DNA from 3 places in the Tatumella sp. UCD-D_suzukii genome. Region 2 is predicted to be linked to each of the others. Evidence: predicted binding sites of a transcription regulator. Region 2 holds the regulator's gene; each other region holds the start of a gene.
What was found. Region 2 encodes LexA, which represses DNA repair genes until DNA is damaged. Its sites were predicted from a motif close to TNCTGTATGTACATACAGNA; they were not measured.

Region 1 (10,838 bases), on a different contig from region 2:
CATCAATGTGCAGGACATCGAGAGTGTAGTGGCGCGTATTGCCCGTATTCCTGAGCAGAGTGTTTCAGCCACGGATCGCGATACCCTGCGTCAGCTGGATTCACGGCTGAAAATGCTGGTGTTTGGTCAGGACAGCGCCATCGATGCTCTGGCGGAAGCTATCAAAATGAGTCGTGCCGGCCTGGGTCATGATCATAAACCGGTGGGTTCCTTCCTGTTTGCCGGGCCGACCGGGGTAGGTAAGACGGAGGTCACGGTACAGCTGGCGAAAGCTCTGGGTATTGAGCTGCTACGCTTTGATATGTCGGAATATATGGAGCGTCATACCGTCAGTCGTTTGATTGGTGCGCCTCCGGGCTATGTGGGCTTTGATCAGGGCGGGTTACTGACGGATGCGGTGATCAAACATCCACATTCGGTCGTGCTGCTCGACGAAATTGAAAAAGCCCATCCGGATGTCTTTAATCTGTTATTGCAGGTGATGGATAACGGGACACTGACGGATAATAACGGACGTAAAGCAGACTTCCGTAATGTGGTGCTTGTGATGACCACTAACGCCGGGGTACGTGAAACGGAGCGTAAATCTATCGGACTGATCCATCAGGATAATACGACCGATGCGATGGAAGAAATCAGGAAAACCTTTACACCTGAATTCCGTAACCGCCTGGATAATATTATCTGGTTTGATCATCTGTCGACGGATGTTATTCATCAGGTGGTCGATAAGTTTATTGTCGAACTGCAGGCCCAGCTGGATCAGAAAGGCGTGTCTCTGGAAGTCAGTGACGGTGCACGGGACTGGCTGGCTGAAAAAGGCTACGACAAAGCGATGGGTGCCCGTCCTATGGCCCGTGCCGTGCAGGAAAACCTCAAGAAACCGCTGGCTAATGAATTGCTGTTTGGTTCACTGGTCGACGGGGGATCGGTGAAGGTGGCGCTGGATAAAACCAGCAATACGTTAACCTACCATTTTGAAAGTGCGGAACAGCGTAAAGCGGCAGGAACGGTGCATTAAGTCCGTATTCGCCCGTGAGTCATAAAACAAAAGGCCGGAATATCCGGCCTTAATTTTTTTGTACCTGTATAAAACAGGTTACTGACTCTTAGCGACTACGGAAGACAATGCGGCCTTTGCTCAAATCATAAGGAGTCAGCTCAACGGTGACTTTATCACCGGTCAGGATGCGGATATAGTTCTTACGCATTTTGCCGGAGATATGAGCGGTAACCACGTGCCCGTTTTCGAGCTCAACGCGGAACATGGTGTTAGGTAACGTATCCAGTACGGTACCTTGCATTTCAATATTGTCTTCTTTGGCCATCGAATCCTCTGAATGGACTAGCTAAATTTGAATCGGCAAGATAATGCCCAATTCTGGTATCTATGTAAAGAATTGTTGGTGTAAATACCAACACTCCGCTATGCGGCATGCAAAAACATGCGCAGTGCAAATAAATTCGGGTGTTCTGACGTTAATCGGGGATATTTGCAGAATCGTGCATCTGAATAGCAAGTCGGGGGGAAACCTTCCTTGATGTTCATCAGTGTACCAGCAGAATCTCCATCAGGGCGCATCGGAAAACACCTTCTGAAGCGCGAACGACATAACAAGCAGACAGAGTCTAACACTTTCCGGGTGAAATGTCTGTAAAACATTAACGGGCAGCTTAACCCGGCTCGCCGGTTTGCCAGCACCCGTCTGCCAGTGGTAATACCTGTAGTGCGGCGACCTGTTGCAGATAGGCTTCGCGCGGGATCTCTGTCGCCCCTAAGGAGGCGGTATGAGGGTTCAGTATCTGGCAGTCAATTAACTGTCCGCCGTGGGCCTTGAAGTGCCGGCAAAACAGCATCAGTGCAGTTTTAGAAGCATTCGGGCGCGTACTGAACATCGATTCCGCGCAGAATAGCTGGCCGACCGCCATCCCATACAAACCACCTGCCAGATGCCCGTCCTGCCAGACTTCCACCGAATGCGCATAGCCTTTCTGCGATAAAGTCAGCCAGGCAGCGATCACTTCATCCGTGATCCAGGTCCCTCCGGTCCTTTCTGCCGCGCAACCGCGGATCACGCCCTCGAAGTCCCGATTAATGGTGACCTGATAAGGTGAGTGGCGATGAAAACGGGCCATACTGCGGCTAAGATGGAATGCCTCAGGGTAAAGTACCGCCCGTGGATCCGGTGACCACCACAGCAACGGGTCCTGTTCAGAGAACCAGGGAAAGATACCCTGCCGGTAGGCTTCCCGCATCCTTTGCCAGCTCAGATCCCCGCCAAACGCCAGCAGACCGTCAGGTTCTGTCAGCGCTTGTGAGGGCGGGGGAAAGCTGAGTGTATCAGCCGCTAACTGCGGCAGGATCAATGGCATCCGGGATGACCTCACTCGGGTTCAGACGCTGAGTAAACTGCCAGTAGCGGCCACGCGCGCTGAGAAGCGTTGACGTGTCACCCTGTTCGATAATATGGCCGTTTTCCATCACACAAACACGATCCATTGCAGCCAGTCCGGTCAGGCGGTGTGTCACCATTATCACGGTTTTATCCCGGGTAACCCGCGCCAGAAGCGCCAGAATATGCTGCTCGGTGGTGGCATCCAGTCCCTCGGTCGGCTCATCGAGTAACCAGAGGTCTCCCTGGTGGAGGAGCGCCCGTGCGATGGCTAAACGGCGTAATTCCCCCCCGGAAAGTGTTCTGCCGCCTTCTCCTAACCAGCCGTTAAGCCCGTCATTTTCCAGCAACTGCCCGAGGCCGGTCTGTTGCAATACGTCGACCAGCGCTTCATCGGTACTGTCAGGTGCAGCAAGTTTGAGGTTGTCACGCAGGGTCTGGTTGAAGACCGAAACGCGCTGAGTCACCACGCTGGTCCGCCGACGAAGCGTCGCTTCATCCCATTGCGGCAAAGGGGACTGGTTAAAGCAAATTTCGCCTTGCCCGGGGTCAGCCGCACGGGTCAGCAGTTGCAGGAGCGTTGACTTACCGCAGCCGGTAAAACCGAGCAGAGCAATTTTTTCGCCCTGAGCAACCGTCAGGTTCAGTCCGTTAATCACCGCCCGGGGTTGTCCGGGATAGCTGAACCCCAGTCCGGTGATCCGGACGGCAATCCCCGGGTGATTATCTGTCAGCGCTTTTTGCGGAAACTGTACCGCAGGTTTCTGGCCTAAAATTTCGTTTAAGCGTGAAGCAGAAACCATCACCTTTGAGATATGGAGGAAAGCGGCAGCCACCGGCCCCAGGGACTCAAAAGCCGCCAGAACGCAGAAAGTAAAGAGTGCCAGCCAGGTGGGGTCGGCAGAGGCTGAGTGGAGGAGCAGCGAACCCAGCCCCAGCATAAGGCAGACAGTCAGCCCGGTAATAAACATCAGCAGGCTCTGCGATGCGGCGGTCAGCGACTGCTGCTGCCGTTCGGCCTGATAAATATCGTCGCCGGTGGTCGTCAGTTGCTGTTGCCAGCGCTTACTGTGCTGGTAAATCTTCAGCTCCGCCATACTGCTTAGCCAGCGGGTCAGTTGCCGGCGGTAACTGGCCTGCGTCAGAGCCATTGCCTCACCGGAACCTTTACCAAGGCGGTAAAAGAGGGGAGGGAGGATCAGCAACGTCAGTAACATCACCAGGCCCGCGACCAGTGCCAGCGGCAGGTTCAGGAAACTCAGTCCGAAAGTGACGACGATAATGACACATAACGCCCCGGCCAGGGGGGAAATCACCCGCAGATAGAGATGGTCAAGGTGGTCAACGTCTGCAACAAAGCGGTTCAGCAAATCGCCCTGATTAAACGGTAACAGCCCGGCAGGGGATAGGGGGAACAGCTTGCTGAAGGTGTACACGCGAAGATGCTGAAGTACACGGAATGTGCCGTCATGGCTGACCAGTCGCTCGAAGTACCGTGCCACGGTACGGATAATGGCGGCCCCCCTGACTCCGGCAGCAGGTAACATATAGTTAAAACTGTACAGCCCGGCAGTCCCGGCGACTGCGGAGGCAGCCAGAAACCAGCCGGAAAGTGTCAGTAAACTGATACTTGCCAGCAGTGTCAGCAGGGCCAGTATCAACCCCAGCCCCAGTAAGAAGCCGTGACGTTTCCAGAGACGCAAAAAGGGCAGTAAAGTTTTCATAAGGTAATCTCCCCGTCACGCTGAGCTAACATGTCCCTGAACGGCCCTGCTGTCGTGGCGAGCGCCTGCCAGCGGCCTTTCTGAATAATTTGTCCGGCTGCCATTACCCAGATTTCATCCCAGTCCTGTAACCCTTCGAGCTGGTGAGTGATCATCAGCGTTGTCTGCTGTAAGGAGGCTTCGGTAAGTGCATGCATCACATGTTGCTCGCTTTGTCTGTCCAGGCTGGCTGTTGGCTCATCCAGCAGTAGCAGTGCTGAAGGGAGTAACAGGGCCCGTGCAACCGCAACACGCTGGGCCTGGCCGACAGATAGCCGGACCGCATTATCGCCGGTGGGTGTATCAATCCCCTCAGGCAGGTCGGCAATAAAAGCATTGATACCGCTGCATTCCATTACCCGTTGAAATTGCTGTGCGTCACAGGGGCGATCCAGAATGATGTTATCGCGTACGGTTTCTGCCGGCAGCACCGGGTTTTGCCCGATCCAGGCCAGTTGTTTCTGCCAGTGATCCGGACGAATATCCCGTAACTCTGTACCGTCAACCGTAAGGGAACCCTGATACGGGAGAAAGCCGAGGATGACATTAATCAGTGACGTTTTACCGGCACCACTGACCCCGGCCAGCGCAATACGTTTGCCTGCCGGAAGGGTGAAATTCAGAGGCTGAGTTAACGGCTTCCCTTTGGCTGTCATAACAACCAGGTCACGTGCGACCAGGGTACAGGCACCGGACCTGTCCGGTGTCAGTGTTCCGGTGTTCAGGTTTGCCTCTTCGGTTTCGCTCAGGAAAGTTTCCAGCTGGTCGGCAGCACCGACAGCCTGAGCCTTCGCATGGTAGAAATTCCCTAAATCACGCAGAGGCTGGAAGAACTCCGGTGCCAGTATCAGTGCCAGAAAGCCGGCAAACAGGGTGACTCCGCGGTGGTAGTCACCGAAATGCAGTACGCCAAGATAAGAGAAGCCGAAATAGACGGCGACCACGGCAATAGAAATTGCGGCGAAGAACTCAAGCACCGCAGACGAGAGGAATGCCAGTCTCAGAACCTCCATGGTACGCAGGCGGAACTGTTCAGTGCTTCCGGCGATAGCGGCTTGCTCTGCCCGACCCCGATGAAAAAGCCGTAGTGTTTCCAGTCCACGCAGACGGTCAAGGAAGTCACCGCTAAGGCGGGCTAGTGCCTGAAAATTTCTGCGGTTGGCTTCTGCGGCTCCCATACCGACCATCGCCATAAACAGTGGGATCAGAGGCGCAGTACAGAACAGGATCAGCGCCGCTGTCCAGTTAAGGGGTAACAGCGTGATCAGGATCAGGGCAGGGATCAGTGTTGCCAGGCTCATCTGAGGCAGATAACGTGCATAGTAGTCCTGCATATTATCAATTTGTTCCTGCAACAGGGTCGTCCAGCTCCCGACGGCACGGCTTGTTGTTCCGGCAGGGCCCCGGGCTTCCAGGCGTAAAATAATCTGTTGGCGTATAGCCTCACGAATGGCGCTAGCGGCACGAAAACCGGCCATTTCCCGTAAATAATGCAACAGACTGCGCCCGGCAAAGCAGGCCGCCAGTGCCACCAGTAACCCGGGGGTGTCACTGGCAGGCTGATGACTGATAATAAAATTTTGTAATACGCGGGCGATGATCCCGGCCTGCGTGATAATTAACAGTGCACTGAATACACCGGTGATAACGGAGAGGCGTAACCAGCGGCGTCCGTAATGACGCTGTTCTTTGAGCCAGCGAACTAAAAACTGTTGACGGGATTTATTCATGGAATTCTGCAAAGTGAATGTCAGACACCAGAGGTGTAAAGTAATACCCCTTGTAAAAGTGCAGGTACCTTAACATGAGGAACAGTAAAAAGGCGACAGTTTCGCTGTCGCCTTAGAGTCTCATTCAAAATGAAGGGGGAAAACTACGCGTCCTGGCCCAGGCCGTCTAAATAACGTTCGGCATCCAGGGCAGCCATACAGCCGGTTCCTGCAGAAGTGATTGCCTGACGATAGGTATGATCCATCACATCGCCGGCGGCAAACACACCAGGGATACTGGTCTGGGTTGCATTCCCCTGAAGACCGGACTGCACCACGATATAGCCGTTATTCAGTTCCAGCTGATCAGCAAAAATCGCAGTATTCGGGCTGTGACCGATGGCAATAAATACCCCGGCGACATCAATCTGCTCGGATTCAGCATTGTCTTCTGTCGGACGCAGACGCGCCCCGGTGACCCCCATCTCATCTCCGGTGACTTCTTCCAGGATGCGATTGGTGTGCAGAACGATATTGCCACTGGCGACTTTTTCCATCATCCGGTCAATAAGGATTTTTTCGGCACGGAAGGTGTCGCGACGGTGGATAAGATGAACCTCAGAGGCGATATTTGCCAGATAGAGGGCTTCCTCGACGGCAGTATTTCCGCCGCCGACCACTGCCACTTTTTGCTGACGATAAAAGAAACCGTCGCAGGTCGCACAGGCGGAGACGCCTTTACCTTTAAAGGCTTCTTCCGAAGGTAAACCAATATAACGTGCAGAGGCTCCGGTCGCGATAATCAGCGCATCAGTGGTGTACTCACCACTGTCGCCGATCAAACGAAACGGGCGTTGCTTTACGTCGACGGTATGAATATGGTCGTGAACGATTTCAGTATTAAATTTAATCGCATGTTCATGCATACGTTCCATAAGCCCGGGCCCGGTCAGGCCCTCAGGATCACCCGGCCAGTTTTCGACCTCTGTTGTGGTGGTCAGTTGCCCGCCTTTTTCTACCCCGGTAATTAATACCGGATTAAGGTTTGCACGCGCAGCATAGACAGCTGCAGTGTAACCGGCAGGGCCGGAACCCAGGATCAGTAGTTTACTGTGTTTGGCCATGCTTTTTTCCTCAATAAAACAAACCGCTGACAAATATCGGTAGATTGTAGGCAAACGCGACGACGAAAAAAAGAGTCCGATAGCGGAGATTACTTATTAATGTGAACGTTGAAACTAATCACCCGTGGTTAAGGCCTCTGACAGGGATCCGTCACTGTGGTGACGGGAGGATAAAAGGCTAAAAGTATTGGCCGAAAATTTATATTCACCGCAGACGGCGGAATGTTGTACTGAAATTGGATGTTTTACTTTGACAATCGCCTGTTGTTTTGCGAAAACATGAGGTGAGACAAATAAAGTTCAGCGAACAGGAGCCGCGCAGGCCGTAGCTTCTGAACGCCGGATAAATAAACCTGAGTTGTCTTTGGCCTGTTTCATCGTGGACAGACAGTGAAATGAACCGAAAACAGCAAATATACAGGCAATGTTTCAACATAACTCAGGCCCTTCACCGATGACAGGTTGAAGGGCAGGTAGTCTTAGGGAAGGAAATGAAGAGAGAAAATAATAATGACAGATAATAAGAAACGCCCTGGCAAAGATCTGGACCGTATCGACAGAAATATCCTGAATGAACTACAAAAAGATGGCCGTATTTCGAATGTCGAGCTCTCTAAACGGGTAGGTCTGTCTCCGACGCCTTGCCTTGAACGAGTCCGCCGCCTGGAACGTCAGGGGTTTATTCTGGGGTATACCGCACTGCTTAATCCGCACTATCTGGATGCATCACTGCTGGTTTTTGTTGAGATTACTCTGAATCGTGGCACCCCTGATGTGTTCGAGCAATTTAATACCGCGGTCCAGAAACTTGAGGAAACTCAGGAGTGTCATCTGGTTTCCGGTGACTTTGACTATTTGCTGAAGACCCGTGTTCCGGATATGTCCGCATACCGTAAGCTGCTGGGGGAAACCCTGTTACGCCTGCCTGGCGTCAACGATACCCGCACGTATGTGGTCATGGAAGAAGTGAAGCAGAGTAACCGCTTAGTGATTAAAACTCGCTAAATCAGCCAGGTGCAAAACCTGTGGCAATTAGGTACACTCCTGTGAATTCATACAGGAACAGTGCTGACTAATGGTGCTGTTCCTCTCTTTCGTTGACAGGCACCTGGAGAGATCTCTTGAGCCAGGAATATACAGAAGATAAAGATGTATCTTTAACGCCACTGAGTAGTGGACAACGGCTGCTGGAAGCATTACTGATTCTGGTGGCACTTTTTGCCGTTTATTTAATGGTCTCCCTGGTCAGTTTTAATCCTTCTGACCCGAGCTGGTCACAAACCGCCTGGCATGAGCCCATCCATAATTTAGGTGGCCGGCCCGGAGCCTGGCTGGCTGATACCCTGTTCTTTATCTTCGGGGTGATGGCTTACGCCATTCCGGTGGTGATCATTGGTTTATGCTGGATTTCCTTCCGTCATCGCAACCGCAATGAATACATCGATTGCTTTGCTATCGGCCTGCGTCTGATAGGCGTGCTGGCGCTGGTGGTCACTACCTGTGGTCTGGCCGCAATCAATGCTGATGATATCTGGTATTTCGCCTCCGGAGGCGTGATTGGCAGCCTGGTCAGTAGTGCGATGGCACCTTATCTCAATCAGATGACAGGGACATTGGTCCTGCTGTTTGTCTGGGCGGCCGGGATCACTCTGTATACCGGGTGGTCATGGCTGACAATTGCAGAGAAGATCGGCGGGGCAGTAATGACCGTTCTTACCTTCGCGAGCAATCGCTCCCGGGGTGATGATCGCTGGCAATATGAGGATGAGGATGACGCGCCTGAGTCGGTTTCCCGCAAAGAAACCTCACAGGAAGTCACAGAAGATGATCCTCTGTTCCGTTCGACAGATGCTGCGGCAAACGAGCCATCGGCACACGGAAATACCGCACATCCGTCAGAGAACGAAGAACATGACCCGCTGTTTTCAACGCCAGTGTCTGCTCCGAAAACGGATGATAATGACCCCTTATTGAGCCCATCAACCTTTGCTTCAGTCACGGCGGAGGATGACAACGATCCATTATTCAGTGCGCCAGCGTTTGGAACGGCACCGGAAACCGCTGCACCGGTAACCCCGCAACCTGCATCGGTTCAATCCGGGGTACCGGAAAACCGCCCGACGCCGGTCGTCGCAGCCGATGCTTACAGAGCACCGGCACAGGTGAAAACAACGCAGGCCGCAGAGCCACCGCTTTACCGTTTCGATGTACCGGAGACGGTTGCGTCTCAGCCGACGCCTGAAGCTCCGCCGTCACCGGCATCACGGGCCTCCGGGGTAGCTCCGCAGGTTCAGACATCCCGGTCTGACCCTCAGACGTCGTCGTCGGCGGTACCTCAGACCCGGGTTGCGGCGGCGACGCCTGCTGCAGTCAATGCTCAGACCGTGGCTGCCACCGTAGTAAAACCGGCCGGGCAGTCACCGTTTGCTGTGGCAGCCAGTATGGGTAAATTACAGACCCCTCCGACGGTGACGGAACCTGTACAGCGTAGTGGTAACCCTCAGGTAAAACGCGGGATTGGGGGGCCGGAACTGCCACGTCCGAATCCTGTCCGTTTGCCGACCCGCCGTGAAATGGCCTCTTATGGTATTAAATTACCTTCACAACGTATTGCGGAAGAAAAAGCACGTGAAGAGGAGTTACAGCGTCAGTTGAATTCTCAGATGACGGAGACAAGCGAGTCTTCGGCCGAAGAAAATGAATTCGACCAGGCGGCGCTGCGCCAGGCGTTTACCATGCAGCAAAAGGCACGGTATGGCGAGGATCATGTCACTGTGACACCTGAAGAAGAAGATGAGCTGCAACAGGCGATGCTGGCGCGACAGTTCTCCGAACAGCAACAACAGCGGTATCAGACGACGGCAGAGGATGTTACTGAAGTCAGTGCTGACCATGTAGCGACCTCTGCGCCACTCTCTTCAGAGGCTATCTCTGCGTTTGATTTCTCACCGATGAAAGAACTGGTGGATGACAATCCGGCAGAGCCTCTGTTTACGATTGCTCCGGGGGCTGAAACTGCAGCGCCGGCACAGTCACCGTCTTCTGTCGCAGGGATTAACTCAGCGCAGCATTCGCAGACGCAGGGCGCCACTGCACAGCCGGGGCAGCCGCAATACGCGGCTCAGCAAGCACCGGCACAGTCACCGTCTTCTGCCTCAGGGGTTAACTCAGCGCAGTATTCGCAGCCGCAGGGTGCCACTGCACAACCGGGGCAGCCGCAATACGCGGCTCAGCAAGCACCGGCACAGTCACCGTCTTCTGCTGCAGGGGTTAACTCAGCGCAGTATTCGCAGCCGCAGGGCGCCACTGCACAACCGGGGCAGCCGCAATACGCGGCCCCGCAGGAAACGGTTTCTCAACCGCAGGCTGCTCAGGAACAGCAGAGTCTGTTCCACCCGTTCCTGGTTCGTCATGAACAGCCACTGGAAAAACCATCAACACCTCTTCCGACCATGGATTTACTGACGCCACCTCCGGTGGAAGAAGAGCCGGTGGATATGTTTGCACTGGAACAAACAGGTAAACTGGTTGAGGCAAGACTGAATGACTTCAGAGTCAAAGCAGAAGTTGTCGGTATTTCACCGGGACCGGTGATCACCCGTTTTGAGCTGGACCTGGCGCCAGGGGTGAAAGCCGCCAGAATTTCTAATCTCTCCCGCGACCTGGCCCGTTCATTATCCGCCGTTGCGGTTCGTATTGTTGAGGTCATTCCGGGCAAGCCGTATGTCGGGCTGGAATTACCGAATAAACATCGCCAGACCGTTTATTTGCGTGAAGTGCTGGACTGCGCAAAGTTCAGGGACAATCCGTCGCCGCTGGCGATTGTACTGGGGAAAGATATTGCCGGTC
Region 2 (10,838 bases):
TGCCCTGTGGCGGTGCTGGAGTATCCGGTCGCGTTACTATTTTGTCCGGTTGCAGTGCTGTTAGTGCCATTGGCTACGCTGGAATCTCCGGTAGCCGTATTGCCTGTGCTATCTGCATAGGCAACATTCATAGAGAAAGATAAAAGGCTAAGAACAAGCAGTGATAACTTATTTTTCTTATACATAAGATAATCCGGTTATGACCAAACGAAGGTCGTAGTGAAATAAAATAGATGAGCGGCATCACATGGGAAGCTAAGAAATAACCCGGTATGCCCTCATCATCATTGAGTGTGAAATTTTAGTTTTTAGATTTTTATTGATTATTGGTGCTAATTTTTTCAGGAGGAATGTAACAAAATAAAAACAATTTAACAATTGGCTTGGCCTATTAAATTCCTGTCATTGATAGGTGTTTGTTGTTTTTGGTGATTTTTTTTGCATAATTATATTTAATGTATGTGCGAGGGCGTCCACGAAATTTCTTGTTTTACGAATAGTTAATTAAGCACCTTCACTGCGTTACAGGCATGCTCATGCTCCTGGCTTAGGATAATCTCTGATTTCACAGATAAGATTCTTTAACTGATATGATATTGAAAAGAGCATCACAATCCGACAGGGTCAGAGAGGAGAGTTTGGTGATAGAAGATATAAATAATACAATGAAATGAAATAGTATAAGCTGCCTGGTATCACTATCAGTTGTCGCATTATGCACTCTCCGGAGTACGGTATTCAGAGGACAGAATGGAAAGCACAAATAAGGTCGTTAAATCCACCGTGGCTAGCCTGATTGCTGCAGTATTGCAGTGGGTATTAAATATTGGTCTGATTATTCTGGCCGTTATTCTGGCGATTTTCTTAGGCAAAGAAACATTGCACCTGGCCAATGTGCTGTTTCATACGGGAGAAGAGTCATCCTCGTATCTGCTGATTGAAGGCATCGTGATTTACTTCCTGTACTTCGAGTTTATTGCGCTGATCGTGAAATATTTCCAGTCAGGCTTCCATTTTCCGCTGCGCTATTTTATTTATATCGGCATCACCGCCATCATTCGTTTAATCATTGTTGACCATAAAGATCCGCTGGATACGTTATTCTACTCCGGTTCGATCCTGATTCTGGTCGCTACCTTATGGCTGGCCAATACGAAACGGCTGAAGCGGGAATAAGCCGGTTCGTCCTGTCGCCCCGGCAGGCCGGACTTCCGGGGCTTTACACAGAACACCCTGCTTCATTCGCATGAGTCTGGTATAGTTCAGCCCTGACATGCGCTGTGTTTATTTCCGGCAGCGCAGAGGGTTATTAACCGGTTTTCTGAGAGTAACAATGTCTGCACAGGAATTGCGCAAGCTGTATCAGTTGCAGTGGCTACCGCTGTCTTCTCCGAAACTCACTCCTGAGTTATCTGACTGGCTGTCAGAAGAAACGTCGATGACAGTCCGTCTGGAACGTTATTGTCGCGAACTGACGGTGAAAGTGGTCAGAGAAGGTTTTGTCGGCAGGCAGGCGTTACTCGGACATGAATCCGGGTATTCCGGTTTTGATAACGAGACCCGATTCTGGTTACGCGAAGTGATTCTGTACGGAGATGGTCATCCCTGGCTGGCCGGGCGAACTATTTTACCGGAAGATACCCTGAGCGGGCCGGAAAAATCCCTGATGAGTCTTGGTGAGTCCCCGCTGGGACGTTACCTGTTTTCCTCTCCCTTACTGAGCCGGGATTTTATTGTCCCGGGGTACAGCGGCTCTCTCCGGGGACGGTATTCATTGTTACGGCTCTCAGGCAAACCTCTGATACTCACAGAAATGTTTTTACCACATTCACCACCGTATACACCCCGGGCGAAAGGATAACAAACCCCGTGCAGGACACCATAAAACTCACCAAATTCCAGGCCTATCAGCGCCTGATGCGTATCGATAAACCCATAGGAACACTGTTGCTGCTCTGGCCGACGCTCTGGGCTTTGTGGCTCTCGGGAAGGACATTGCCTCCTTTTAAGGTTCTGGTCGTCTTTGTGCTGGGCGTGATTGTGATGCGTGCCGCAGGTTGCGTGATCAATGATTATGCTGACCGGAAAGTCGATGGCCATGTAGAGCGTACGCGTCAGCGCCCGTTACCTGCCGGGCTTATCAGCGAACGTGAAGCGAAAGGTCTGTTTGTGGCACTGGTACTGGTGGCATTTCTGTTGGTGCTTACCATGAGTGGTATGACCATCCTGCTTTCGGTGGGCGGCATCCTGCTGGCCAGTGCTTATCCTTTTATGAAACGCTACACCCATCTGCCGCAGGTGGTGCTGGGGGCGGCTTTTGGCTGGGCCATCCCGATGGCATGGATGGCAGTGAGTGGGGACTTACCTCTTTCCTGCTGGCTGGTATTCCTGGCGAATGTTTGCTGGACAGTGGCCTACGATACCTTCTATGCCATGGTGGATCGCGATGATGACCTTAAAATCGGGGTGAAGTCGACCGCGATCCTGTTCGGGAAATATGATTGCCTGATTATTGGCGGGCTGCAGGTGGCGACTCTGGCGCTGCTGGCCGTGACGGGTCGGTTATTGCACCTGAATGGCTGCTATTATCTGTCGTTACTGGTCGCCGCTGGCTTCTTTATCTATCAGCAACGTCTGGCTATCGGTCGGGAGCGTCAGGCCTGTTTCCGCGCCTTCCTGAATAACAATTATGTCGGACTGGTGATTTTTGTCGGTGTGGTACTCAGCACACTGCCTTTTATTAATCTGATGTAAGCGTCATCGTCTGGCGGTAAAAAAAAGGGCGTTCCTCAGGAACGCCCTTTTTTAGTGGACAGGGATCAGGCTGAAGGTTCCGCCTCAGACTCAATAGCATTCTCAATCGTCTGGCGAACATCGCGGGTCGTCAGATCCAGCAATATCTGACGCATTCCCCGGGTTTTCTCCGGTTCCGCATCATCTTTATCACGGATATAGCCTTCATCACGCAGAGTGAGTACTAACCCCGTGAATACTGCCTTGTCGAAGAACTCCGGCGCATTTATCCCGTGAAGTACGGATAAACGTTGTGCCAGAGTACGGCTTTCTTTCTCAAGCGTTCCGCGGTTAATCGTCGGTTTGGCATTGAGGATCGCAAAGGTGATCGCGTAGCGTTGCAGCGTCTCCCGTACCCCTGCGGCCAGTAAGCCGAGCACCCGATGGCGTGCCGGCTGAACAGAATAGTGTTCACCGTCCTGAGTGATCAGTGACTGGTTCACCAGCTCTCCGCACAGGCGGTCCAGCACTTCCGGTAACTGCTCTTTATCCCAGCGAAGGAATAATTCACTCCTGAGCATCGGATAAATCAGGGAGACCTGACGCAATAACTCTTCTTTATGCAGCGTGCCGTGTTGCTGAATAATGGCAGCAATCAGGGATGGCATCACCAGCAGGTGCAGAATGTTATTGCGGTAGTAGGTCATCAGCACCGCCTGCTCTTTCGGCAGAATAATAATGTCGCCAATATTATCCTGTTCGGTGGTGAACTTATTCATGCTCATCGCATGGTCAAGCAGGTCTTCAACGCTCATATCCGGCACAGTACTGCCTTCAGAGTACGGAACATTACGCAATAAACCGGTATAACACCTCAGTTGATCAAGCAATTGTTCGCGTGTCAGGGAACGCTGTGGTGACGCCAGTAATGCCGTCACACACAGGTTCATGGCATTGGCAGCACCGGCGTTATTGATACGGACCATAATCTGCTGTGCGACATCATTGACGACCGGGGTCATCCATGCCGGACGCTGTGATTCTATCGGGTCGATAGAATCACGCCATTCCGGGACATGGGTATTCAGGTAATTGACCAGCGGCAGTGGTTCGCCGAAGTTCACATAGCCCTGACCCAGGTTACGCAGCTTGCGTAGCCCGCGCAGCATCTGCAGCAGACTCTCTTTCTCTTTGGTCGCACCGCGCAGTTCTTTGGCGTAAGTGGCCACTTCCATCACATGCTCGTAACCAATATAGATAGGTACCAGTGTGATAGGACGATTCCCTCCGCGTAACATCGCCTGCAGTGTCATCGTCAGTGTGCCGGTTTTCGGGTCGAGCAGACGCCCGGTACGGGAACGGCCGCCTTCGACAAAATATTCTACCGAGTAGCCACGGCTGAACAGTTCACCCAGATATTCACGGAAAACGGTGGAATAGAGCTTATTGCCTTTAAACGTCCGTCGGATGAAGAACGCGCCCAGGTGACGGAAAATCGGACCGGCAGGCCAGAAGTTCAGGTTGATGCCGGCCGCGATATGCGGTGGTACCAGCCCCTGATGATAAAGGACATAAGAGAGCAGCAGATAATCCATATGACTGCGGTGGCAGGGCACATAGACCAGCTCGTGGCCGTCCTGAGCTAACTGACGGATACGTTCGCCACCACTGACATTGATCCCTTTATACAAGCGACTCCACAACCAGCCCATCACGCGGTCGGTGATACGGATAGCTTCGTAGGTGAAATCAGCCGCAATCTCTTCCATCATGGCTACTGCATTTTTCCGGGCCATCTCGATAGAGATTTTCTTACTGCGGGCCTCGTCTTCAACGGCTTTCGCAATCGCTTTGGATTGCAGCAGCTTGTTGAACAGATCCTGGCGGGCCGGTAGACGCGGACCGACAGCAGCCAGACGCTGGCGGGAAAAATGAATATGAGCTACCCGGGAAAGCTTCTGAGCAATCGACTGGTCGGTACCGTGTTCATCGGCCATCTGGCGTAAGGACATTTTCGGGGAGAAGCGGATAAAGCTATCCCGCCCCAGCCAGAGGATGGCACAGAATTTCTGTAATCCGTTGAGTTCACGCAGTAATGGTGTCTGCGTCCCCTGAGTTTCCTTGCCTGGCGCCCGGCCAAACATTACCGACACCGGCACCAGTTGAACATCCAGCGCCGGATTATTCCTGTGCAGATCCAGATAATCGTGGAAAATTTTCACGGTTTCCTGGTTCGGAGTGAAATAAGGCAATAACCGCGGGCCGTCATGAATAAAGACATGACGCGGTAGCAAACTGCCGTCGATTTCCAGAGGTTCTAAAGGGTCCGGCAGATCATGCTTCAGGCATTCGGTACGAAGTGCCAGCAGATCTGCTTTGGAATCATAGGGAAATACATAGATAATAGGGCGGGTAGGGTCCAGACCGAGTTCGGCCACAGGATCACCCGGGATCACCTTGCTCTTTACCAGCAAAGATAATGGAATACTTAGTAATTTATAATAAAGTTTACGCCAGCCTGACATAGATAAATCCGGAGCCTCTTTTGATAGCAAAGCGGCGCAATCATACCAGAAACTGCAAAGAAGATCTGTGACCAGGTGCAGTATTGAAAATTAACAGGAGAGCGGGCGAATGGCAGGAAGGACAACGGGATGGCGGCGTCTGGTGAAGGCGAGCGGCTATTCATGGCAGGGGTTGCGGGCTGCCTGGCAGCATGAGGCGGCCTTCCGGCAGGAAACCGTGGTGGCTATCGTGGCCATCGTCATTGCCGGCTGGCTGGATGTGGATACGGTTTCACGTATTCTGCTGATTGGCTCGGTGGTGCTGATTATGATCGTTGAAATTATCAACAGTGCGATAGAGGCCGTGGTCGATCGGCTGGGCCCGGAAATACACCCCTTATCCGGACGGGCGAAAGACCTGGGATCGGCCGCGGTATTACTGGCGATCCTGCTTGCGGTGTTTGTCTGGGGAAGTGTGCTCTGGCAATGGTGGTCACTGGCGGGATAATGACCGACAGTTGTTTGTTTTATGACGGTTTTTGGTTTTCATTTCCGAAAGACCTGTATATACTCACAGCGACTGTATAAACAACCAGGGGGCGGGATGAAAGCATTAACCAGCAGGCAGCAGCAGGTCTATGACCTGATTCGCGACCATATTCAACAGACGGGTATGCCGCCGACACGTGCGGAAATTGCTGCCCGCCTCGGTTTTCGCTCCCCGAATGCGGCAGAAGAACATCTGAAAGCCCTGGCACGTAAAGGTGTCATTGAGATTGTCTCCGGAGCCTCACGCGGTATCCGCCTGCTGATGGAAGAAGAAACGCCGGAAGGTCTGCCTCTGATTGGCCGGGTGGCTGCGGGCGAACCTCTGCTGGCCCAGCAACATATTGAAAGCCACTATCAGGTCGATCCCGGGCTGTTTAAGCCGGGGGCTGATTTTCTGCTACGTGTCAGCGGGATGTCGATGAAAGATATCGGTATCCTGGACGGAGACCTGCTGGCGGTTCATAAAACCCAGGATGTCCGTAACGGGCAGGTTGTGGTGGCCAGAATCGATGACGAAGTGACCGTGAAACGCTGGAAAAAACAGGGGAATACGGTACAGTTATTGCCTGAGAACAGCGAATTTTCTCCGATTGTGGTGGATGTCCGCGAACAGAACCTGACGGTGGAAGGGCTGGCCGTGGGTGTTATTCGTAACGGAGAATGGCTGTAACTGACGGGCGATTGTCCGTCAGCCGGTGACCGGCAGAGAGTCACTCCGGTCGCTAAGATTGACCCCGCACCCTAATACACTACGCTGAGTTGCTTCTGCGGCTATCAGCGTTCGTCCGCCGGTCACCTTTTCCCCGTCCGGCGGAGACACTGTGCTCTGTCAGGAAAATCCATGTCCTTTTTGAATACCACCGACAAAAAACTCTGGCGACTGGCATTACCGATGGTGTTATCCAATATTACGGTTCCGTTACTGGGACTGGTGGATACCGCGGTGATCGGGCATCTGGACAGTGCTATCTACCTGGGCGGTGTTGCCATCGGTACTACGGTCACCAGCTTCCTGTTTATGCTGCTGCTTTTCCTGCGTATGAGTACGACGGGGATGACGGCTCAGGCATGGGGATCCGGAAATTCAGCCGCCCTTGCCAGGGCACTGGCTCAGCCACTGATCATCAGTCTGGTGGCCGGGCTCATCTTTATTGTGGTGCGTGACCCGGTCAGCCAGCTGGCCAGCGGAGTGATCGGCGGTGATGCGGATACGCTGGAACAGGCTCGTGTGTTTATCCGTATGCGCTGGCTCAGTGCGCCAGCGACCTTTGCGAATCTGGTGCTCCTTGGCTGGCTGCTGGGCGTTCAGTATGCCAGGGCTCCGGTGATCCTGCTGGTGGCCGGTAACCTGGTCAATATTCTGCTGGAAGTATGGTTTGTTCTGCACCTGCATCTGGGTGTCCGGGGGGCAGCGGCGGCCACAGTGATCTCTGAATATGTCTCGCTGCTGGTCGGTGTTCTGCTGGTGTTGCAGGTATTTCGTCGGCGCAAGATATCGGTACGTTTACTGCTGGAGGGCTGGCGTGGCGATATTAAACGTTTGCTGGGCCTGAACCGCGATATTCTCCTGCGGACGTTACTGTTGCAGGTCTGCTTTGCTTCCCTGACTCTTATCGGTGCCCGGATGGGAGCACAGGTCGTTGCGGTGAATGCACTGCTGATGATGTTTCTTACGTTTACCGCCTATGCACTGGATGGATTTGCCTATGCGGTGGAGGCGGTGTCCGGAGAAGCCTACGGGGCGCGTGAAGCCGGAAAACTGCATGAAGTCTGGCGCGCCTCCTGCCGTCAGGCAGGCATTGTCGCACTGCTCTTTTCGCTGGTGTATGCGCTGGCCGGGCAGTACATCATTGCGATGATGACCTCACTGCCTTCCCTTCGCCATCTGGCGGATCACTACCTGATCTGGCAGGTTATTCTGCCTCTGGCAGGCGTCGGCGGGTATTTACTGGATGGTTTGTTTATCGGTGCCACGCGCGGACGGGAAATGCGTAACAGTATGGCGATTGCCGCGGCAGGGTATGGCCTGACATTGTGCAGCGTTCCCTGGCTGGGTAATCACGGCCTCTGGCTGGCGCTCTGTGTCTTTATGCTATTGCGGGGGATCACGCTTTGGCACTGCTGGCAGCAACATCAGCGCAGGGGAACCTGGTTTGATCACTGACCCTTCACTGAACTCACGGGGAGTTAGCGGCCTGCCCGTTTTTTAACTTCGCTGCTGTGATCATGCTGGCACTGCTCCTGATTATCACAGGCCGCGATCTCTGCACATTTCACACACAAGCCATGGGCTTCAATCACACTGTGGCGCAGAACAAAACCCGCCTGCTTTGCCTGGGTGACAATCAGATGTTCCACCCCTTCAGCATGACGTTCGCTCACCGAAGCACAGTTATCGCAGACCAGCATCACAGAGGTATGAGACGGGTGTTCAAAGTGCGGACACACCACATAGCTGTTATTGGATGCCACCCGGTGAATAAACCCCTGTTCCAGCAGAAAATCCAGCGCACGATAGACTGTCGGTGGCTTGGCCTGTGGCTCGCTGATCCGCAGTTTATCCAGCAGGTCATAGGCGCTGATCGCACCTTGTTCTTCGGCCATCAGACGTAACACTTCTGCGCGCTGGGGTGTCATACGTACCCCACGTTTCAGGCAGAGGCTCTGCGCCTCGGCAAGGATCTGAGCGGGAAGTTGCTGTTGCATGATGGCTTTCTCCAACGAATAATCTGCGGTAACGGGCTATCTTAGCATGGCTGGCGCGTTAATGCTGATCCTCTATGGCGGAGGGCGGCGGGCGACATTCGCTGCCTGCAGGTTGCCTTTACTTCGTGGCCCGGGGGGAAGCTTTGCGGTCACCCCCGAACTGCCGTTTTTCTATGCTATAGTAGCGCATGATTTTGTCCCTTTTTTCAGTCCTTCCTGCCACTCCCGGGTGATGACGGGGGCTGTTTTACCTGATGATATGAAGAAAAATGCACGAAAATAAAGAAACCTCTTACCCGCACCCGACCTCTCAACCGCAGGCCGCAACGCCTGAATATCCGGCCGGACGTTTTTCCGTCGCGCCGATGCTCGACTGGACCGATCGTCATTGCCGTTATTTCCACCGTAAACTGACCGGTCAAACGTTGCTGTATACTGAAATGGTGACAACAGGTGCGATCATTCATGGTAAAGGTGATTACCTGGCGTATAACGACGCGGAACATCCGGTGGCGTTACAGCTGGGAGGCAGTGATCCTGCGGCTCTGGCACAATGCGCCAGGCTGGCTGAACAACGGGGCTATGATGAAATCAACCTGAACGTGGGCTGTCCGTCTGACAGGGTGCAGAATGGTCGTTTCGGAGCCTGTCTGATGGGGGAAGCGGCATTAGTCGCAGACTGTATTAAGGCGATGCGTGATGTGGTTTCGGTGCCGGTCACCGTGAAAACCCGTATCGGTATTGATGAGCAGGACAGCTACGCGTTCCTGTGCGACTTTATCCGTACCGTGGCGGAGAAGGGCGGATGCGAGTCTTTCACTATCCATGCCCGTAAAGCCTGGTTGTCGGGCCTGAGTCCGAAAGAAAACCGTGAGGTTCCGCCGCTGGATTACCCGCGTGTTTATCAGTTAAAGCGTGATTTCCCGCACCTGACGATGGCGATTAACGGGGGAGTCAAAACCCTGGAAGAAGCCAAAGCTCACCTGCAACATGTGGACGGGGTGATGATGGGGCGTGAAGCCTACCAGAACCCGGGGATCCTCGCGCAGGTGGATAATGAGATTTTCGGCAGCACGTCGGCCAGCCCGGATCCGTTTGACGTCGTACGCTCAATGTACCCGTATATTGAAGCAGAACTGAGCCAGGGCACGTATCTTGGACACATTACCCGCCATATGCTGGGACTGTTTCAGGGGATCCCGGGGGCCCGTCAATGGCGCCGGCACCTGAGCGAAAATGCGCATAAAGCCGGAGCCGATGTCCGTGTGGTAGAGCAGGCCCTGTCACTGGTGGCCTCCCGCTAAGTCGTATGCCGGGGAGAGCCCCCGGCAATGCCATACCGCGAATTACGCCAATTCCTGGTTTTTTTCACCTCTTCCGGCAGCAACATTATTTTCAATATTTTGTTGTTATTCATGCGGTTAACAGGATGGCATGATCCTTGTATCTGTCATAGCAGACGCGTTAATCGCTAACGCATTATTCTGCGGTGAAAGAGGTCTCATGGAAGTCTTATTTGTTATCGGTTTTTTTGTGGTGTTGTTACTGACCGGCGTTTCAGTGATCGGAGTACTGGTCGCGTTATTTGCCGGTGCAGTGTTGCTGATGTTCTCCGGTTTCTTATTGCTGGCGATGAAGCTGCTGCCCTGGTTGCTGCTGGCGGTCGCGGTCGCCTGGATTTATCAGACAGTTATTGCGCCGAAATCATCACCTCCGGCCACGCGTCGCTTTGATAAGACCATGGCTAAAATTGACCGGATGAACCGGCGCGGCTAACCGGCGGTAAGGGGTGAGGCACAGTTTCTGACGTCAGAGTTCGGAAATGTGAATTACCCCGTATTTCCGGCAGACAAGTTCTGCGATGATAGCAGCGTATTTCGGCGAAAAGCTGACGCTCTGTCCCTACACCAGTGCGAAAAATAAAAAAACAGGGCTTTCTACGGGAAGCCCTTTTCTATGCACCAAACGACATCAGGGGATGAGCAGGCAGGAGCCTTGGGTGGCACGGCTTTCCAGTTGCTGATGGGCAAGAGCGGCGTCTTTCAGAGCAAACTTCTGGTGCTCCGGGACCTCCGTTTTAATGGCTCCGCTGGCCAGCAGAGTAAAGAGCTCGTGGCTTGCAGCATCCAGTTCCTCCGGCGTGGTAATGTAACCAAACAACGATGGACGGGTGACAAACAGGGAGCCTTTGCGGGTGAGGATCCCGAGGTCAACCCCGGTTACCGGGCCGGAGGCATTGCCGAAGCTGACCATCAGCCCGCGGCGTTGCAGACAATCCAGTGAGGCTTGCCAGGTGTCTTTACCGACCGAATCATAGACGACCGGCACTTTTTTACCGTCCGTCAG
Region 3 (10,838 bases), on a different contig from region 2:
GATAGTAACCACGTTCCAGCAGTGTTTCGCACCTAATCTTCTCCCGGATATACAGCTTACCGCCTGCCGGCATCTGGTGAGTGATATCCCAAAGCATATGTGCATAAAAGGCTGAATCATTCTGTACGTTCACCAGTGCGACATTTTGAAGATCCGCGATAAAAAACCGCGAGCAACCATTGACGATATAGGTTTCATCTGCCGGCCGGTCAAGGCAGTCCGAAAAACTGATCACTGTCAGATTTTCTGTGTTATCCATGTCCAGAGATGCCAGGGTATAAGGCCGGCTTAGTGGCCGCGCCCCGAGTTTCCTGTCATGTACGTAGCGAATAATTTTCACGGGAAAAGTCACCCTGCTGCATTCTTATCAGAAGGTAATAGCCTGTCTGGCTACCGGTAACCGGGCAAAGTTTTGCAGATCTTCCGGCGTACCCAGTCCATACATGCCATCCATCTCAGTGCCTATATTCATAATGCCGATACGACAATCACTATTATGTTGCAGCAGGTAGTTGTATACAGGTGCGACATAAAACTCTCCGTGGCTAAGATCATTGTTACCCACCATTTGCCGGGCAAAATGACAGAAGTCCCGGCCACGCCGGTAGTTATAAATACCCACTGTCGCTTCATCAGAGACTACCTGCTTTTCGACGACCCGCTGCACCCACCCTTGCTCATTACATTGCACATAAGACCACTTGCTATCACTGGCCGTCATTGTCATTATCAGGCCATCGAGATGCCGCTCATCCATTTGTTTCAGATAATCATCAATGCAGATATCAACCCACTGATCTGAGTTAGCAATCATCAGTGGCTGGTCATTATCAATATAGGCATCTGCGGCTAATACAGTACAAGCCGCGCCCCCGCTAATTCCCTTTATAGGGACTATCACGGAGCCAGGTGCAATATTTTCCAGTAATGGAATCAACTTATACTCTGAGATATGTTCTTCCTGGCAAACAAAAATAAACCGATGCGCTCTGTGCGGACGAAGATTATTGACCACGACTTCGATCATTTTCTTGTCACCGAGGCGAATTAACGGTTTGGGTTCCCGATATCCGGCGACTGAAAAACGGCTACCCCGACCTGCCATGGGAATAATAATATTCATCATATCATTTCCTCTGCACTGTATTTATCATTATTGACGCCAGGAATTTTCACCACCGTGGTCACGGTATCCTCAACAGCATAAAAGTCGGTTACCTGCCCCGCCTCAATAGTGATAATATCTCCACGGTAATAATACTGACCTGACATTCTGACCGCGCCGGAAACGATAACAGTAATCTCTGTCGCAACTTTATGATAATGTGCATATTCCTGGTCACCTGCCTGATAATATTTTACAGCAACCTCCATATTGCTGGTTCGGAATACGGAAGGCTCAAAAGGACCGATAAACCATCCCCGGGTCATGTTCTCAATATTTTCTTTTTTCATAATGAAATTAAACAGCGTAATTATTTAATATTATTTATATGGAAATAATAGATTAATTCTGAGGAAGAGTTCATTTAAGACCCTTTAATTAAACAGACCTCATAGCTCACTCTCGACACATTAACTCTTAAAATATCCCAGTGGTTATTATTACTATAAGAAAAATCATCAATCACTCTGCCAGGAATATTTCAGCACCCTTACAGGATGAAATAATAGCCCGTCCTCCCCTACCATCTGGTTATAACTATCGCCAGACATAAGAATATACATTTTTAATTCCACCCAAAGCTTGAGGCGATGGTACTTTCTTTTTAATGCCATGTAAAACACAAAAAACAGCCTTAAAAACCATCAGTAAACACACACACAGCACAAACCACTAGCTACAGTTAGATTTTAGGTCTTTTATTTCATTTATTTTTTAAATTAACACTTAAAAGATCGTTTATTTATTTATCCGGAGTGTTTATTTTTGTTTTATTTATTAACACGGTAATTAAAAGCATTTGATTATTATAATCAGAGTCAACACTCTGAAACTTTCATCCGCCGTTAATAATTCACGCAGCTCAACCACATATGGAATTATTCTTAATAATAAGCATTAATTGAAAAGAGAAAATTAAAAATAAAAGTTCGGATGATCTTAGGAGGGAAATAGAATAAATCTAAGAAATGTAAGGCGTTAACACCGGCCACACAAGTGTGGCCGGTAAGATCAGAAATTATAATTGGCTCCCAGGTAATAACGACGTCCGTCAAGAGTCGCTGAATAGTTTTCATAGCTGATAGTTTTATCCAGCAGGTTATAAATCCCCGCGAGCAGTGATAATGATTCAGTCACAGAGTAATTAATACCAGTATCAACAAAACTATAAGAGGGCGTTCCTTCCGCCATACTTGTGCGGCTCAGATACTCCGACGTTCTGCTCCGGAAGTTTATCCGGCTCCATACGGACAGATCCCGGATTGCTTGCCAGTTCAGTGTCATATTAACCATATGTTTTGGCATTTTATTGAGTGGCTTGCCGGAAAACTGCCCGGTTTTCTGCTCAGAATCTGTATACGTATAGTTACCGGTCAGTTTCCAGCCTTCTGCGGGTTTCCATCCCAGAGTCGCCTCCGCACCACGCAGAGTCGCCTTATCCACATTGACACGGTCACTGACAAAATCGTAATGCGTACTGCCAATGGTACAGGCGGGGTCTGCACTACTATTGCACCGACGAACTTCGGTAATTTTATTTTTAAAATCGGTATTAAATAGCGTTAATCCGGCATTCAATTGATGACCGTTATCCCATAGCAGCGCTATTTCTTCGCTCAGGCTCTTCTCGGGTTTTAGATCAGGGTTACCGACAATAATTCCGTTTGACCGCCCTCCTCCGGTGGTCTGCCCCCAACTGGCGGAGGACTGACGCAGATCGGGTGAGCGATAACCCGCTGAAATACCGCCTTTTATTGTCCACTGGTCGTTCAGGTGCCAGACACCATAGCCTCGCGGGGTCCAGTGTGTTCCATAGTTCTGGTCTTTATCCATCCGCATTCCACCGGTCAGCGAAAAACTCCGGGTTATTGCCCACTCATCTTCCGCAAAAACAGCCCAGCTCCAGCGTGTCAGTTTATTCAGTCCCGCGGCCGCTTCTAACTGGTTTCCGTCATCATGGAGTTTTTCATAACCATACTGTCCGCCCAAAGTGATCGAATGCTCATCCAGCAGCCATTGGCCCTGAGTATTCAGTGTAGTGTTATAAGATTTCATTGCGCGGCCGGGATTATTAGTTTCCTCCCGTTGCAGATAGCTGCTGGTATTCAGCTCATCATAATATCCATGATGCGTCAGCGCATAAGTCGTGTGTTCATAACGGTTTTCACTGCGGCTGTTCGGCGTACATACGGTGCCCCGACAGCTCTCCACTGCCTGAGATTTTCCGGGAGTACTGTTTCTGTCCTGAAGCTCTCTGGCAATATCCACACTCATACGGTTTCTGTCATCAGGTGTCAGGGTGAGCGTCGCGGCACCATTGCGCATCCGCTGCTCGTTATAGCCATTGACTACCCTGTCTTCCTGACGTCGGGAGAGTAACCCGCTGAGTTTCATATCCAGCAGCCCGTCAATCAACGGGCCGGAAACATAGGCATCCGTCTGATAAAGATCTCCGGAGCGACGATGTTCCTGAAAAGTGGCTTCCGAATGCAGTGATCCCAGCCAGTTACCACGGTTATAGGTTTTTTGGGTGATCACATTAATGACCCCTCCCATCGCATCCGAACCATACAGGGAAGACATGGGGCCGCGGATCACTTCTATCCGTTCTATAGATCCCAGAGGAGGTAACCAGCCCTGCTCAATACCGGCATTATCACTATTTGGCCGGGTTCCCCGCGTACTCACCCGCCGACCATCGACCAGGATAAGAGTGTACTGAGAGGACATTCCGCGGATACTGATATCGCTGCTGCTCCCCCCGCCGGTGACGACCACGCCAGGGACATCTTTCAGCGCATCGGTAATATCGCGGTAGGCTTTGTCTTCGATTTGTTCTCTGGTAACCACAGAGATGGAGGCCGGTGCGTTCTGAATTTTTTGTTCAAAACCCGTCGCAGTGACCACCAGTGTTTCTTTATCGGTAGCATCCGCCATTCCGGGGAAAAAGGCCGTTGTCAGTATCACTGCGAACGGTTTTACGCGAAGTATTCTCATTATCATCGATTCCATTTGTTGATCAAAATGCTTCACCCTCGCCGATGACTGCAAACAGAATGCTCCATGTAACATTTTATTACACCGGCAGATGTTTCCTATTGTACGAACAAACCAATAAATGTAAATAATAATGAGAATTAGTATCGTTATCACAAGCAGAGATCAACTTCCCTTTATTCTTCTTCTGTATGCTCCCATATCAGAAACGACCTCCGCTCCGGATATCCCCGGGGAGCGCGCACATTTACTACCCCGCCAGCGATATACTGATAGCGGGTTAACTTAAATAAATTATTTAATATCGCTAATTTCAGACGGGGTTCTGCCACAGAGAGCAAATGTCCGGAACAAACCCGTGGGCACCGGGTGACCGGATATGCCCCGCCTTAGCGGGCCACGGGAAGATCGGTGTAGCGGGTGGTATAACAGGGAGAAAGCATATCGCGTTTCATTACCCAGAGTTGTTCGACGCCCTGGCCGGCAAACCACAATTGCCCTTTTCCACTCTGATTAACGCCATCAATGACCCTCATCAGTGATTCACTGTTAGCCTGAGGCTTATCGTCATCAAACAAATTGAGCTGCGAGACTCCCTGGCTGAAAAAATCCCCCAGCATGACACCCGCCTTCATATACCGTGGCCCGTCCTGCCAGATACGGTCCAGTACTTTCATCGCAATGCGGATAATATCTCTGCTATCGTTGGTGGGGGTTTGCAGATTGCCCGTGGCCTGGTTCGCGTAAAATATCTCTCCCTGTGCATGCGGGCTGGTACGCAGAAATACCGTCACCTGACGACAATATTGTCTTTCTCCACGTAATCTTTCCGCAGCCCGTACAGCATAATTACATATGGCCTCACGCATCGCCGTATATTCAGAGATCCGTGTAGAAAACGAACGGGAACAGACAATTTGTTGTTTCACCGGAGCAAATTCTTCCAGTTCAAGACAAGGTTCGCCCCGCAGTTCCCTCACCGTCCGTTCCAGTACCACATTAAAATGTTTGCGAATGACCCATGTGCTCTGTTCCGATAAATCTTTTGCCGTGAGGATACCCATCCTGTTCAGTTTCTGGCTGATGCGCCGCCCCACTCCCCAGACTTCCGCCACCGGAGTCAGGGCCATCAATTTACGCTGACGCTCGACATTTGACAGATCAACGACTCCGTCGGTTTTTCGCCAGGTTTTAGCCGCATGATTGGCGAGCTTGGCTAATGTCTTCGTCGGGGCTATCCCGACCCCTACGGTAAGATGGGTATCACGTAGCACCCGCTCCCGGACTTCCCGGCCAAAGGCTTCCGGATTCCGGCAATGACGAATGCCGGTGAGATCCATAAATGCTTCATCAATGGAATAAATTTCTACTGCCGGTGCCAGTGCTTCCAGCGTACTCATCACGCGGTGACTCATATCTGCGTATAAGGCATAGTTTGAGCTGAACACACTGACCCGATGCTCGCGAAAAAGTTTTTTCAGCCGGAAATAGGGTTCCCCCATACTGATATTCAGTTTTTTAGCTTCCGCTGAACGCGCGATAACACAACCATCGTTATTGCTCAGCACAACCACCGGCGTCCCTTTTAAATCCGGGCGGAATACGGTTTCGCACGATGCATAAAATGAGTTCACATCTACCAGCGCAAACATTACTGCCCCAGCGTTTTGACTACGTGTTTTACTACACCGAAAATTTCAAACTGATCAGCATCAGAAATCGTTATCACTGAATGGGTGATATTCATCGGCCTCAGATGCAGTGAAGGTCTCAGCATCAGTTGCTTGACGGTAAATTCCCCCGTCACTGCGGCCACCACAATATCCCCATGCCCTGCCTTAAGTGAGCTGTCGACAATCAGCATATCGCCGTCATCGATCCCGCCTTCAATCATGGAGTCACCACTGACCCGGACAAAATAGGTAGCACCGGGATGCCGTATCAATAACTGATTAAGATCGATACGCTGTTCAACATAATCCTGTGCAGGTGACGGGAAACCGCAAGGGACACGACTGATAAAAAAAGGCAGATCCTGCATGGCATGGATCTCTGCAGGCAGATAGAACTTCATGATCGGTTTCTCAGATTTTTACTGTATAAATATACAGTAATACTAACGGAGTGTTTTGATCAAGATGACTCGTCATTATTTTTTGTAAACTCATTGTCCGGGAAGGAATTTTATTATTTTCGGCAGACTGCGCAGGTCAGTGGCAGCGAACATCTTACCGATCATGCAGACTTTCACGCCTGCCGATCACAATGTTCTAAACAGACAGTTGAGCAAAGACAATAAACAATAATATTTTTACTGCCACTGTTCCTGTCCCGGACACCGTGTAATGTGAAGCGTAAACCGGACTTTGACGCGCCGGTTGCTAAAGGCCGTGAGCAGGAAATACGTTCCGGTTCATGAACGATACCGGTATAAGAAATACTTTGCAGATAGCGCAGGCTTCTTCTGCCGCTGAAAATTCAGTAATACTGCTGCGATATATGAAGCGGGCCGTTGTAATCGTGTATTTTCCCGCTCCCGGTTTTAAAACAGAGGGGGTACAGTAATTATCATCGGTGGGGATCTTAGTAAGGGCTAATTCTGGCCCACTATTTGGCGGGAATTTAATAAATCCCCGTTAAATTAAGAAGGTTCACGTCGGTAATAATAACTTTTTACTCAAATCCTCCCAGTGCTCAACAAATGCATCACGGGCAATATCGAACACACGCGTTTCAAGGCAACGTATAAGATGCTCATGTTCAGCCACTAATTCTTTTGAATTCTCGTAGAAGGCATTACGCTGAACCATGAGTAACTCAATCTCACCCTCCAAAACGCTATAACTTTTTTGTAACCTGGGACTCAAACTGGCATCGATAATCGCACGATGAAAGGCTCTATCGGCTGCACTCAGGTAAGCCGATGATGCACCCGCAGGAGCCGCACGCATAACTTCAATAGCATCAAGAGCACCTTTAGGGATCAATCCACTGTAGGTAATCATGCGTACCGCTTCGCCTTCTAAAACCCCGCGAAGCCGCGTCACATCAACAATATCGTTAGGGCCGAATTTTGGTACACAGAACCCTCTGTTCACAATTTGTACCAGCAGTCCCTGGCTGACTAGAATCTGAGCCGCACTTCTGAATGTCGTTCTGGATACCCCATGCTCTTCTGCCATACGGATGTCACGCAAAAATGAGCCAGGTTCGAACTCACCATGCAGGATCCGCTGTCGTATCGTTAAGACAAGTGATTCTAAAGTGGTGGATTTGCTTTCTTCAGAAGACAAAGGTGATTGCAGATGATTTTCCATGATATAACTACATGTTAATGTTGATGATTGCTTAAAAAGAAAACACACTGTGCATTCTGTAGTAAGAAAATAGCAAAAGATTTCAGCAAAAGTTAACCGCCCGGTGACGACTTCCTTTCCGATAACTGTCTGACCATTCCTTTTCAGACAGCCCCGATATATAAGCAGACCCGAAGCACATTACCATACATTTCGCTGATTACAGAATTATCAGGGGGCCGGACATGGGTAATGACCGGTACCCTGATAAGGCTCTCACGTATTCAGAGTAACTCTTTTGCAATATCAGAGAAGGTCTCAAGAAAACGTGTTACGTCAGATGAATTGAAGACTAACGGAGGACGAATTTTAAGGACATTTCCATCCCCCCCACAGCTGCGAATAAGGATCCTTCTTTCGCGTAATTCATCAATGAATTTTTCAGTGCGTAGTTTATCCGGTGATCCGGAATCCCGATCAGCAACGATTTCAACACCGGTATATAATCCGACCCCTCTGATATCAGATACATGAGGAGAATTCTTAACGATCTCGTGCAGCCCCTTACGCAGCGCATTCCCCTGGACTATGGCATTTTCCAACAGATTCTCGCTGCTGATCACATCGAGAACAGCCGCACCCGCCGCGATGGGGAGCTGGCTGGCAGCAAAGGTATTGAAATACCTGCAATTCTGACCAAACTCGTACGCAACCTCGGGGCGGAAAACAGTACCCGATAGCGGTAATCCATTGCCCATCGGTTTACCCAGTGTGACGATATCCGGAATAATACCATGACGCTGAAACCCCCACATGGCATCCCCGCAACGGCCGAATCCTGACTGTACTTCATCTGCGATATAAAGCCCCCCGGCGGCATGAACCTCTTCAATCATGGGTTTCAGATAGCTCGTCGGGTCAGCAAAAATTCCGTCACTAGTGAACAGGGAGTCTGCCACAAATGCTGCCAGCCCAAAGCCATGCCGGGCAAGTTCAGAGATCCCTCGCTTAATCTCCTTCCTCATATACTCATCAATGGAAAGCCCTTCGGCAGCAGCGACACGAGGATCAGGGGCTTCAATAAGAACAACATTGGGTCCGATAGGCGATGTCGGCCCCAGACCAGGAGAAAAGGAAGCGACTTCACTGGTAATGCCATGATAGGCATTACGGGTAACTATAATCCCCTGATTACGGGTGTAGAATTTCGCGACGCGAATGGCCAGATCGTTAGCTTCCGATCCTGAACAGCCGAATGTTACACGGGAGAGTTCCTCCGGGAAGGTAGCGACCAGACGTTCTGCATAGTCAACCAGGCTTTCCTGTACATATCGGTTATTGGTGTTGAGTTTCTTAATCTGTGAAGTGATGGCTTCGACAACATGCGGATGCGAGTGACCCACGCATGCCACATTGTTATACGCATCAAGAAAGTCATTTCCTTCGCGATCAAACAGATGAGCTCCCCGCCCTTCCACAAATTCAACCGGGTTACGATAGATGAGTGAATATCCCGGCCCCAGAATACTCATTCGCCGTTCCACGATAGAACGCAAGCGTGGCTCAAGGTTATCCATCCGGGAGGGATCAAATTTATTGGGATAAACTTCAAGTGCCCGGCTTACTTTTGTGTCGTACTTAGGAGTTGTCATTGGTCATTGCTCCGGTCAGAAAGATGACGTTGCAGATAGGTGATGGATGCGCGCCTGCACATCTGAAACGGGCGTCGCCAGCGCCATCGCGAGGTTGTCCCGGTCATGTTTTGCATGAGATTCAATATATTCCCGGCGGTCAGGGAGACGTTGTGCTCTCCATTGAGAAACCACCGCACGTAATGCCAGACGAGCAGTAGCCGCATCAGCAATGAGTACCGCATGCGCTGGTGACATTTGATAGCTCGACAGATATCCCCGCAGATAAGCCAGGGGAGCCCCCCAGGGGTCATCAGCCCATTTGCCCAGGAGATTACATACGCTTACGGCGGGTTCAAATATCACACACGTCCGAACTGCGTCACCAAAATCAATTATTCCACTGACAAAATCCGCCGACTCTGCAGAGACTAAGACGTTGTAAGGGCTGAAATCCCCATGTATTACCTGGGTTTCAAGTTCTCCCATCAGAGGGACCACATTGCGTGTAAACCGCTCAAAAGCTTCAGCGGCTAATGCCCGAAGATTTTCATCTGTTAATTCTTCCTGCAGAATTTCCAGCGTTGGAACATTTGCAAGATCCCATACCAAAGGATGCAAATCATGTTGATGAGCAAATCCCCGCAATGCCATATCAATCTCACCGGCAGCGCGCCCTGTTAAGATAAGCTGCTCCTCGTCAACCGGAACAGTTGCCATAATGTCACCGGAGATATAGGTCAATACTCGTAAATAACGAACAGATTTTGTTTGAATTGGAACAATGCTCTCGCCATCCAGGGTGGTAATAACATTCTGCACTTCCCAGGCCGAAGTGTGGTTATTAAGCCATTCCATTACGGCCGACTGCATTTCCACGACTCCACGTGATTCGCCGGATGATGATATTTTTACGAGGCGATGACCCCCGTCGCAAGTCAGAATAAAACTGTCATCTTTTTCAGTAGGTAACCGTCTTAATTCACCCTCCAGTCCGTATCTGATATTTAAGATATTTTTTACCAGAGCCGGAGATATTTCATCCTTTCCATTCACCAGACCACTTTCATCAAGAAGGCTGAGTGCAGCTGAGAGCCTGGATTTTTTGATTGCATCATTGGTTATCATAGTTTCTCTGCTTTTGATTTTTTAAACATAAAAAAATATGCCCTTTCTCACAGAGGACAGCACTCAAAATTCTGACTTAAGCGATCAAAAATCAGCTCCCCGCCAGGAGACAACACCACACAAATTGTCCATCAGTTTGCAGAGTCAAAATAAACATAACACCCGCCACCGCGAAAAAGCAAGATGTCATTACCTTATTTTGTTGGACAATTTAAGGAGGGAGAGAAAAGTGCATGGTAATCACTTTTATGGTGCGTAACTTACCGATAATGGTTCAAAAAAACATGATTTTGTGCATTTCTGCCACATAATAGTGCACTGCCTTATCGTGTTATCCCGATACATTTTTGTCGGACAATCCGGAGTTTGTTTATTGATGTCAGTAAATTATTATATGAACGCTACTTAGTCGCTTTTGATGCAATAGGTTTCCCAGCTATCATTAATTGTACGCAGCATTTTTGATAAATGCAGGGGCAGGATGAGTCCATTTTTATTTTCTGTTTGGGTGGTTTTGGTCTTCGAAAAATTAAAACCGGCAGGCTATTAAATGTAGTATTCCCATGAATAACGATAAAAACACAATACGAAATCCTGAGTTAACTATCAGAAATATTTTAA

Region 1: a site for LexA is predicted at 8,032-8,051, ahead of CG67_RS10295 (DNA translocase FtsK 4TM domain-containing protein). Genes of this name have one in related genera too.
Region 3: a site for LexA is predicted at 6,256-6,275, ahead of umuD (translesion error-prone DNA polymerase V autoproteolytic subunit). Genes of this name have one in related genera too.

Annotation. Positions count from the first base shown of each region.
Region 1 covers NZ_JFJX01000053.1:88,441-99,278, reverse strand. Annotated here, with positions in the region: gene clpA (ATP-dependent Clp protease ATP-binding subunit ClpA) at 1-1,021, shown strand, start outside; gene infA (translation initiation factor IF-1) at 1,110-1,328, opposite strand; gene aat (leucyl/phenylalanyl-tRNA--protein transferase) at 1,675-2,367, opposite strand; gene cydC (cysteine/glutathione ABC transporter ATP-binding protein/permease CydC) at 2,342-4,117, opposite strand; gene cydD (cysteine/glutathione ABC transporter permease/ATP-binding protein CydD) at 4,114-5,886, opposite strand; gene trxB (thioredoxin-disulfide reductase) at 6,030-6,989, opposite strand; gene lrp (leucine-responsive transcriptional regulator Lrp) at 7,500-7,994, shown strand; gene CG67_RS10295 (DNA translocase FtsK 4TM domain-containing protein) at 8,111-10,838, shown strand, end outside.
Region 2 covers NZ_JFJX01000001.1:31,395-42,232, forward strand. Annotated here, with positions in the region: gene CG67_RS00140 (YadA family autotransporter adhesin) at 1-185, opposite strand, end outside; gene psiE (phosphate-starvation-inducible protein PsiE) at 751-1,176, shown strand; gene ubiC (chorismate lyase) at 1,334-1,861, shown strand; gene ubiA (4-hydroxybenzoate octaprenyltransferase) at 1,870-2,754, shown strand; gene plsB (glycerol-3-phosphate 1-O-acyltransferase PlsB) at 2,820-5,258, opposite strand; gene CG67_RS00165 (diacylglycerol kinase) at 5,368-5,745, shown strand; gene lexA (transcriptional repressor LexA) at 5,842-6,456, shown strand; gene dinF (MATE family efflux transporter DinF) at 6,628-7,950, shown strand; gene zur (zinc uptake transcriptional repressor Zur) at 7,974-8,492, opposite strand; gene CG67_RS00185 (hypothetical protein) at 8,539-8,775, shown strand; gene dusA (tRNA dihydrouridine(20/20a) synthase DusA) at 8,762-9,796, shown strand; gene pspG (envelope stress response protein PspG) at 9,996-10,268, shown strand; gene CG67_RS00200 (quinone oxidoreductase) at 10,464-10,838, opposite strand, start outside.
Region 3 covers NZ_JFJX01000049.1:372,096-382,933, forward strand. Annotated here, with positions in the region: gene CG67_RS09885 (hypothetical protein) at 1-340, opposite strand, end outside; gene CG67_RS09890 (glycosyltransferase family 2 protein) at 368-1,126, opposite strand; gene CG67_RS09895 (hypothetical protein) at 1,123-1,455, opposite strand; gene CG67_RS09900 (ligand-gated channel protein) at 2,177-4,162, opposite strand; gene umuC (translesion error-prone DNA polymerase V subunit UmuC) at 4,552-5,814, opposite strand; gene umuD (translesion error-prone DNA polymerase V autoproteolytic subunit) at 5,814-6,236, opposite strand; gene CG67_RS09915 (GntR family transcriptional regulator) at 6,814-7,479, opposite strand; gene CG67_RS09920 (aspartate aminotransferase family protein) at 7,743-9,110, opposite strand; gene CG67_RS09925 (phosphotransferase) at 9,126-10,217, opposite strand.